Pedosphaera parvula Ellin514: one gene and its partner. The protein of the gene in region 1 interacts with the protein of each later gene in a pairwise test. Links are inferred from orthologs where the notes say so. Each region holds a gene or a part of one and is shown in the gene's direction. Other genes may lie near its edges. The genes, in order: def and CFLAV_RS24035.

Region 1 (3,026 bases):
ACGCAAAAATTATCCCTTGATGAACTCGCCCGAACTACGTGACCGTTGTGCACAGCAGTTGCTTGCTGCCAGCAATCGCCCTTCAACACTTTCCGCCTTCGTTGGCCTTGATGGCTTTGTCGATGAAATCATTCATGTTGTAGATAAACGTGAAAACGCCGAGAACTATCAGCGTCTTCCCACCATAGCCAAACTCGCCGAACGCCTGCACGGAGCGGCGGGAATGAGCACCAACATTGAGTTGGTAAATCAGGTAATTAAACTCGGTGGTAATGGCCCCATCATGGCCAATGCCCTGGCAAGCTTTGGATTGCGTGTCACCTACCTCGGCACGCTTGGCTATCCCACCTTGCATCCGGTCTTCTCAAACTTTGCCCAACAGGCGGAGGTCTATTCCATCGCTGAACCCGGACACACGGATGCCCTCGAATTTGAAGATGGCAAGATCATGCTGGGCAAACATTATCCTCTGAAGGATGTAACCTGGCCGAATATACAGGCGCGATTTGGCCGGGAGAAATTCGAATCCAAATTTAGGAGTGCTGATTTGGTGGGATTTGTCAATTGGACCATGCTTCCATATATGAGTGATGTTTGGGCTTCGCTTCAGAAAGAGCTCTGCCCCGCTCTGAATGGCAGACGGCGCACCATGTTCATTGATTTGGCTGATCCTGAAAAGAGAACCAGGGAAGACATTTCGCGTGCGCTTCAGTTGATTGCAGGCTTTGAAAAATATTTCGACGTGGTGCTCGGCCTGAATGAAAAGGAAGCTGTCGCAATTGGTGAGGTTGTGGGGGTAAAAACAAGTGATCATTCACCCGAGGGCATGGCCAAACTGACCGCAGAGATAAATCGTTTGGTCCCCGTTAGCACAGTGGTTGTGCATCCAGTTACCTATGCTCTGGCCTCAAGCAAGCAGGTTGTATCATTGGTTGAGGGACCGTACGTGGCCAAACCCCTCATCACAACTGGTGCGGGTGATCATTTCAACTCCGGGTTTTGCCTGGGCAAATTACTCGGTTTTGAAAATGAACTTTGCGTTTTACTCGGTGTAACCACCAGCGGTCACTATGTGCGCACCGCCCACAGCCCCGGCATCAAGGATCTGTTACAGATGCTACAGAACTGGCCTGCAAAATAGGGATTGGCCCAGGCATTTACATCGATACTATCACATCAGCAAATGAGCTTGAAAGTTATCAAATATGGCCACCCTGTTTTGCGTAAAAAGGGTGAAAAGGTCACGCGAGTGACTTCGGAGATCAAACAGTTCATCAAGGACATGTTCGAAACCATGTATGAGTCTCGTGGCATCGGCCTGGCAGCGCAACAGGTCGCCAGGGCGGTCCAAATTACCGTCATCGATGTTCGTGGAATCACCGATCGTCCCTCCACGCTTGAGCTCAATGGCAAGCCAGCCAGTGTGGAGAAGTTTATGCCTTTGGTTTTGATTAACCCGGAAGTAAAACCTGTCGGCCCGAAGGTTGCAGGCACAGAAGGTTGCCTCAGTTTTCCAGAAATTTTCGCCGAAATCACCCGACCGGAAACGGTGGATGTGGTTGCGATGAATGAGAATGGCGAGCGTATCGAATTCCGGGCCGGCGGATTGCTGGCTCGCGCCGTGCAGCACGAAACCGATCACCTCAATGGAATTCTATTCATAGATCGGATGGACACGGAAACGAAACAGGAACTCAAGCCCGAGTTGGAGGAGCTTCAGGCACGCACGAAGGCAGAGCTGAAAAAGTCAAAGGAATAAGGCTTTAAGGCCTGTTCCGCTTTGGCTTAATATACCTTCCGTAAATTGGAAGGTAGAATGTTTAATTCGCTGCGGTATTTCGCAACGGTACGGCGGGCGATTACGATTCCCTTTTCCTGCAGCATTTTGACGATTTCCTGGTCTGAAAGTGGCTTGGTTGTGTCTTCCTTCTTGAACATCTCCGCAATCATGTCCTTCACGCTGGTGTTGGACAGACCTTCGCCGGAAGCAGTCTGGATGCCTGCGGTGAAGAAATACTTCATTTCGAAGATGCCTTGCGGTGTCTGCATGTATTTGCTGGAGACAGCACGACTGACCGTGGTTTCATGTACCCCCACGGCTTCTGCCACTTGCACCATCGTCATTGGTTTCAGCAGGGAAACGCCTTTTTCCATGAACTCGCGCTGACGTTTTACGATTTCAATGGCTATGTTGAGAATTGTTTGCTGCCGTTGATGCAGACTCTTGATGAGGAATTTTCCGGCGCGAATCTTCTCGCGAATATAATTGATTACCTCGGAGGAGTTACCCGATTGCGCCATGAGATCCTTGTATGTGTTGCTGATGCGCAAATGAGGAATCTGCTCATTATTGGTGGTTACCACAAAGTCATCTCCGACCTTGTTTACAAAAACTTCAGGGAGAATGTATTGGTGGTTATCCGCCAGAAAAGCCCGGCCAGGACGAGGCTCCAGCCGTCCGATGCTGGCAATTGCCTCCTGCACTTCATCTACCTCCAACCCCAAACCGCGGGCAATCTCCGGTATGCGCCTTTTGCCCAGCGCGTCCATGTAATCACGAATGATCTTGTATTCAATTGATTCCTGATCACCTGCTCGTTCCAACTGAAGAAGCAGACACTCACGCAGATCTCTGGCACCGACTCCTGGAGGATCAAACGTCTGGATAACCTTCAGAACTTCCTCGATTTTGACCGCCGGGATATTGGTGGAAAAGGAAAGCTCATCAATGTTCGCCTTGAGATATCCGTAGTCATCAATATTGCCAATGAGCATCTCCCCAATCGGCCGCAAATCTTCAGGAAGACCGGATTCCCGAACTTGTTCCAAAAGCACCTCCTGAAGCGAAGTTCCGGCCACCAGGGAATCGAACATGAACTGCCGTTTCTCCTCTTCATCAGCCGACTGGCGTGTAGGAGCATTGGTTGAGGCGTAATGATCGCGCCACTCCTGATCGAGTTGGGATAATTTCTCAAACTCCGCCAAAAACTCCTCGGTTTGAGGATCGGCCTTTTCCGTCGCCGGAT
Region 2 (3,244 bases), on another replicon or contig:
TAAAACCCATTTTGCGGGAATAGACGACATCCAGCGCAATACCGACGGCCACCGCCTCGCCATGCCGTATTTTATATTCTGAAAGTTGCTCCAGCTTGTGCGCTGCCCAATGTCCGAAGTCGAGCGGGCGGGCTGATCCGAACTCAAACGGGTCGCCCGAACTGGCAATATGATTCAAATGCAGCTCGGCGCAACGACGAATCAAGTGATGCATCGCCATCGGCTGAAATTGAGCCAGCAGACCGGCATCACGCTCGATTTCTTCAAAAAACCCTTTGTCCCGGATCAACGCAACTTTGATTGCTTCCACATAGCCCGCGCGTTTATCGCGGTCCGTAAGCGACAACAGCATGTCGAAATCATTGACCACCGCATAGGGCGGAGTGAAAGTGCCAATAAAATTCTTTTTACCGAAGGCGTTGATTCCATTTTTAACCCCCACACCGGAATCAGCCTGGCTCAAGGTCGTGGTCGGAATACGGATATGCCGAACTCCGCGATGCGCGGTCGAGGCAGCCAATCCCACCATGTCCAATAAAGCCCCTCCCCCAATTGCGATCAGATAAGAATGACGGTCGATGTGATAGCGATCGATGTGAGAGTGAATTTCGGAAACATGGAAATAGGAGTTCTTGGTTCGCTCGCCGCCTTCAATGATCATTGGCGGACAGACCAGCTTTAAGCGTTTGGATGCCGTGGAAAAGTAAGATTCAATCTCCTGAACCAATTCCGGCCGGGACTGAGACAGCGCCTCATCAATTACGACCAGCACACCATGCACCCGCTCATTTTTGTCGCGAGTTAAAACTTCCTGAAGGAGCGGGTTGGCCGGAGCAAAGACCTTCTGCGTGAAAAACACGCGCAGATCAAACCCGACCTGAATTGTCCGATGAATCATCGACATTACCTTATTCTGTGGGATTGGACGCTTCGATTCGAGATTTATTTAATCAAAAAGTGGTGGTGGCCCATCCCAACATCCTTTCGCCGGCGAACTCGGGTTGAATACCGATGATCAACACTTTGGATTTTTATAGGCTGTTCTTAAGGAATTCGTTTTAAAAATACGTAACGGTGGACGATATTTTAGGGATGACTTTCAGGTGGTTTATTGGTATATTCGCCCGCTTTTATGAATCGTAATCCGCATGTAGCAATAGTCGGTGCGACGGGTGCCGTCGGCATCGAAATGATTAAGACACTGGAAAAACGTAATTTTCCCGTGGGCAAGTTGACTTTGCTGGCTTCCGCCCGTTCGGTTGGCAAAAAGCTTAAACTCAAGGAGCAGGAGATTACGGTTCAAGAGCTGACTAAAGATTCTTTCAAGGGGATTGATATCGCTCTGTTCAGTGCAGGTGGCAGCATCTCGAAGGAATTCGCCCCGGCTGCAGTCAAAGCTGGCTGTGTCGTTGTCGATAACTCCAGCTATTTCCGCATGGATGACACCGTTCCCCTGGTTGTTCCGGAAATCAATGGAGCTGATGTTAAAAAGCACAAAGGCATCATCGCCAATCCGAACTGCACGACCGCCATCACTTTGATGGCATTGTATCCACTGCATCAGGCATTTAATGTAAAACGTATTTTTGCATCCAGTTACCAGGCCGTTTCCGGCACTGGCGCCAAGGCGATTGAAGAATTGGAGCGGCAGGTTGGGCAGATCGTCGCCGGCAAAACGGTCACGAAAGAAGTTTACCCACATCAGATTGCTTTCAACGTACTGCCCCATGTGGATTCCTTCCTACCGACAGGTTATACCAAGGAAGAGATGAAGATGGAAAATGAAGGTCGCAAGATCATGCATCATGCCTCCTTCCGCGCCAGTGTCACCTGCGTACGCGTGCCGGTTTATCGCGCTCATTCCATTGCTGTCAGTGCCGAATTTGAGAAGCCTGTCTCTGTGGAGAGTGCCCGACTGGTTCTGTCCAAGGCTCCCGGCCTGGACCTTGTGGATGCTCCCGAAAAAGCTGAATACCCGCTGCCGCTCTACGTGGCTGAGAAGTATAACTGCCAGGTCGGTCGACTCCGCATGGATTGCGCGCTCGACAACGGTCTTTGCTTCTGGGTGGCCGGCGATCAACTGCTCAAGGGCGCTGCGCTCAATGCGGTGCAGATTGCTGAAGAGCTGATCAAATAAAGTCGATAGTCCCTGCCGTCTCAACAACGGTGCGAAATCAAGTTGCCTTTGGTTTAGCCATTGGTAATTGTATAGCGCTACATGTCTTCGACTCCGCCAGGCTACGCAAATGAACGGCGAATGCGAACTCGTCTTTTCCTGATCTTGTTCCTGTTGGTTTGCGCGGTGTTTTATCCCGTACTGAGTGCCGAATTCCTGCCCTGGGACGATGATGCCAATATCTACCTCAATCCACATCTCACCGGCCTGGGCTTGGATCAGCTGAAGTGGATTTCTACGGACACTACTTACGTCTGGCGCTATCAACCACTCTGTTGGTTTACCTGGTCGGCAATAAAGGCGTGCTTTGGCCTTAAACCCTTTTACTTCCACCTGATAGTTTTGCTTTTTCATGCCGCCAATACTGGCCTGGTTTTTTTGCTGATCCATAAGCTGCTTTTGCTGGCCAGAAATGTTGCCAGGGAAACGGCGCCGCCTCAATTTGCGATCTGTGCTGCACTTGGCGCCGCCTTCTGGGGAGTCCATCCGTTGCGAGTTGAAAGTACCGCCTGGGCGGTAGAGTTAGCTTATGTACAGCCGCTTTTTTTCTTTCTCCTTTCCATATTTTCTTATCTGCGGGCAGCCGAGGTGAAGAACCCGAAACTGTACGTGGGTTTAAGCATGCTTCTCTTTATCATTTCCTTGATGAGTTTCCCTCTCGCTCTGGGCGGTTTTGTCGTTTTTTGGGGGCTCAACTTTTTTCCTTTGCGACGGTTGGAATTAGATCCTGCCCGTTGGTTGTCCAGGGAGGCATTCAAAGTCTGGGCGGAGCAATTCGTGTTCCTGGCGATTGCGGTCTTTTTTGGTTGGTTAAACCTCCGTATTCGATCCCATCCTGCCAGCACCATGTGGAGCAATCCCGCAAGTCTGGCGGAATTTGGGTTTGCCTCCAGGGTAATGCAAGGATTCTTCATCTGGGCTTATTACATTTGGAAACCTTTTCTGCCTTTTAATCTTACTCCGGTCCCGATTCAACTGCTTGAATTCAAGCCCCTCGACCTGCCATTCCTATTGAGTGCGATCCTGGTGGTGGGGTTAAGTTTGATTTTGTTTTTGCGACGCCGCCTC

Evidence for each region.
Region 2: the proteins of def (region 1) and CFLAV_RS24035 interact in binary tests that used the Escherichia coli proteins (3 or more experiments, as listed by UniProt). The link is inferred for Pedosphaera parvula Ellin514 from one-to-one orthologs.

Annotation. Positions count from the first base shown.
Region 1 is NZ_ABOX02000012.1:146,325-149,350, forward strand. The notes cover bases 272-2,971. They hold def (peptide deformylase), read left to right. Parts: upstream 272-1,183; coding sequence 1,184-1,759; downstream 1,760-2,971. Other genes in these bases: CFLAV_RS11975 (PfkB family carbohydrate kinase), read left to right, coding at 272-1,141; rpoN (RNA polymerase factor sigma-54), read right to left, coding at 1,786-2,971. Outside these bases: more of CFLAV_RS11975, read left to right, coding at 20-271; more of rpoN, read right to left, coding at 2,972-3,026. UniProt on the Escherichia coli protein: Removes the formyl group from the N-terminal Met of newly synthesized proteins. Requires at least a dipeptide for an efficient rate of reaction. N-terminal L-methionine is a prerequisite for activity but the enzyme has broad specificity at other positions.
Region 2 is NZ_ABOX02000042.1:29,054-32,297, forward strand. The notes cover bases 217-3,134. They hold CFLAV_RS24035 (aspartate-semialdehyde dehydrogenase), read left to right. Parts: upstream 217-1,132; coding sequence 1,133-2,137; downstream 2,138-3,134. Other genes in these bases: CFLAV_RS24030 (3-dehydroquinate synthase), read right to left, coding at 217-904; CFLAV_RS24040 (tetratricopeptide repeat protein), read left to right, coding at 2,258-3,134. In the rest of the region: more of CFLAV_RS24030, read right to left, coding at 1-216; more of CFLAV_RS24040, read left to right, coding at 3,135-3,244.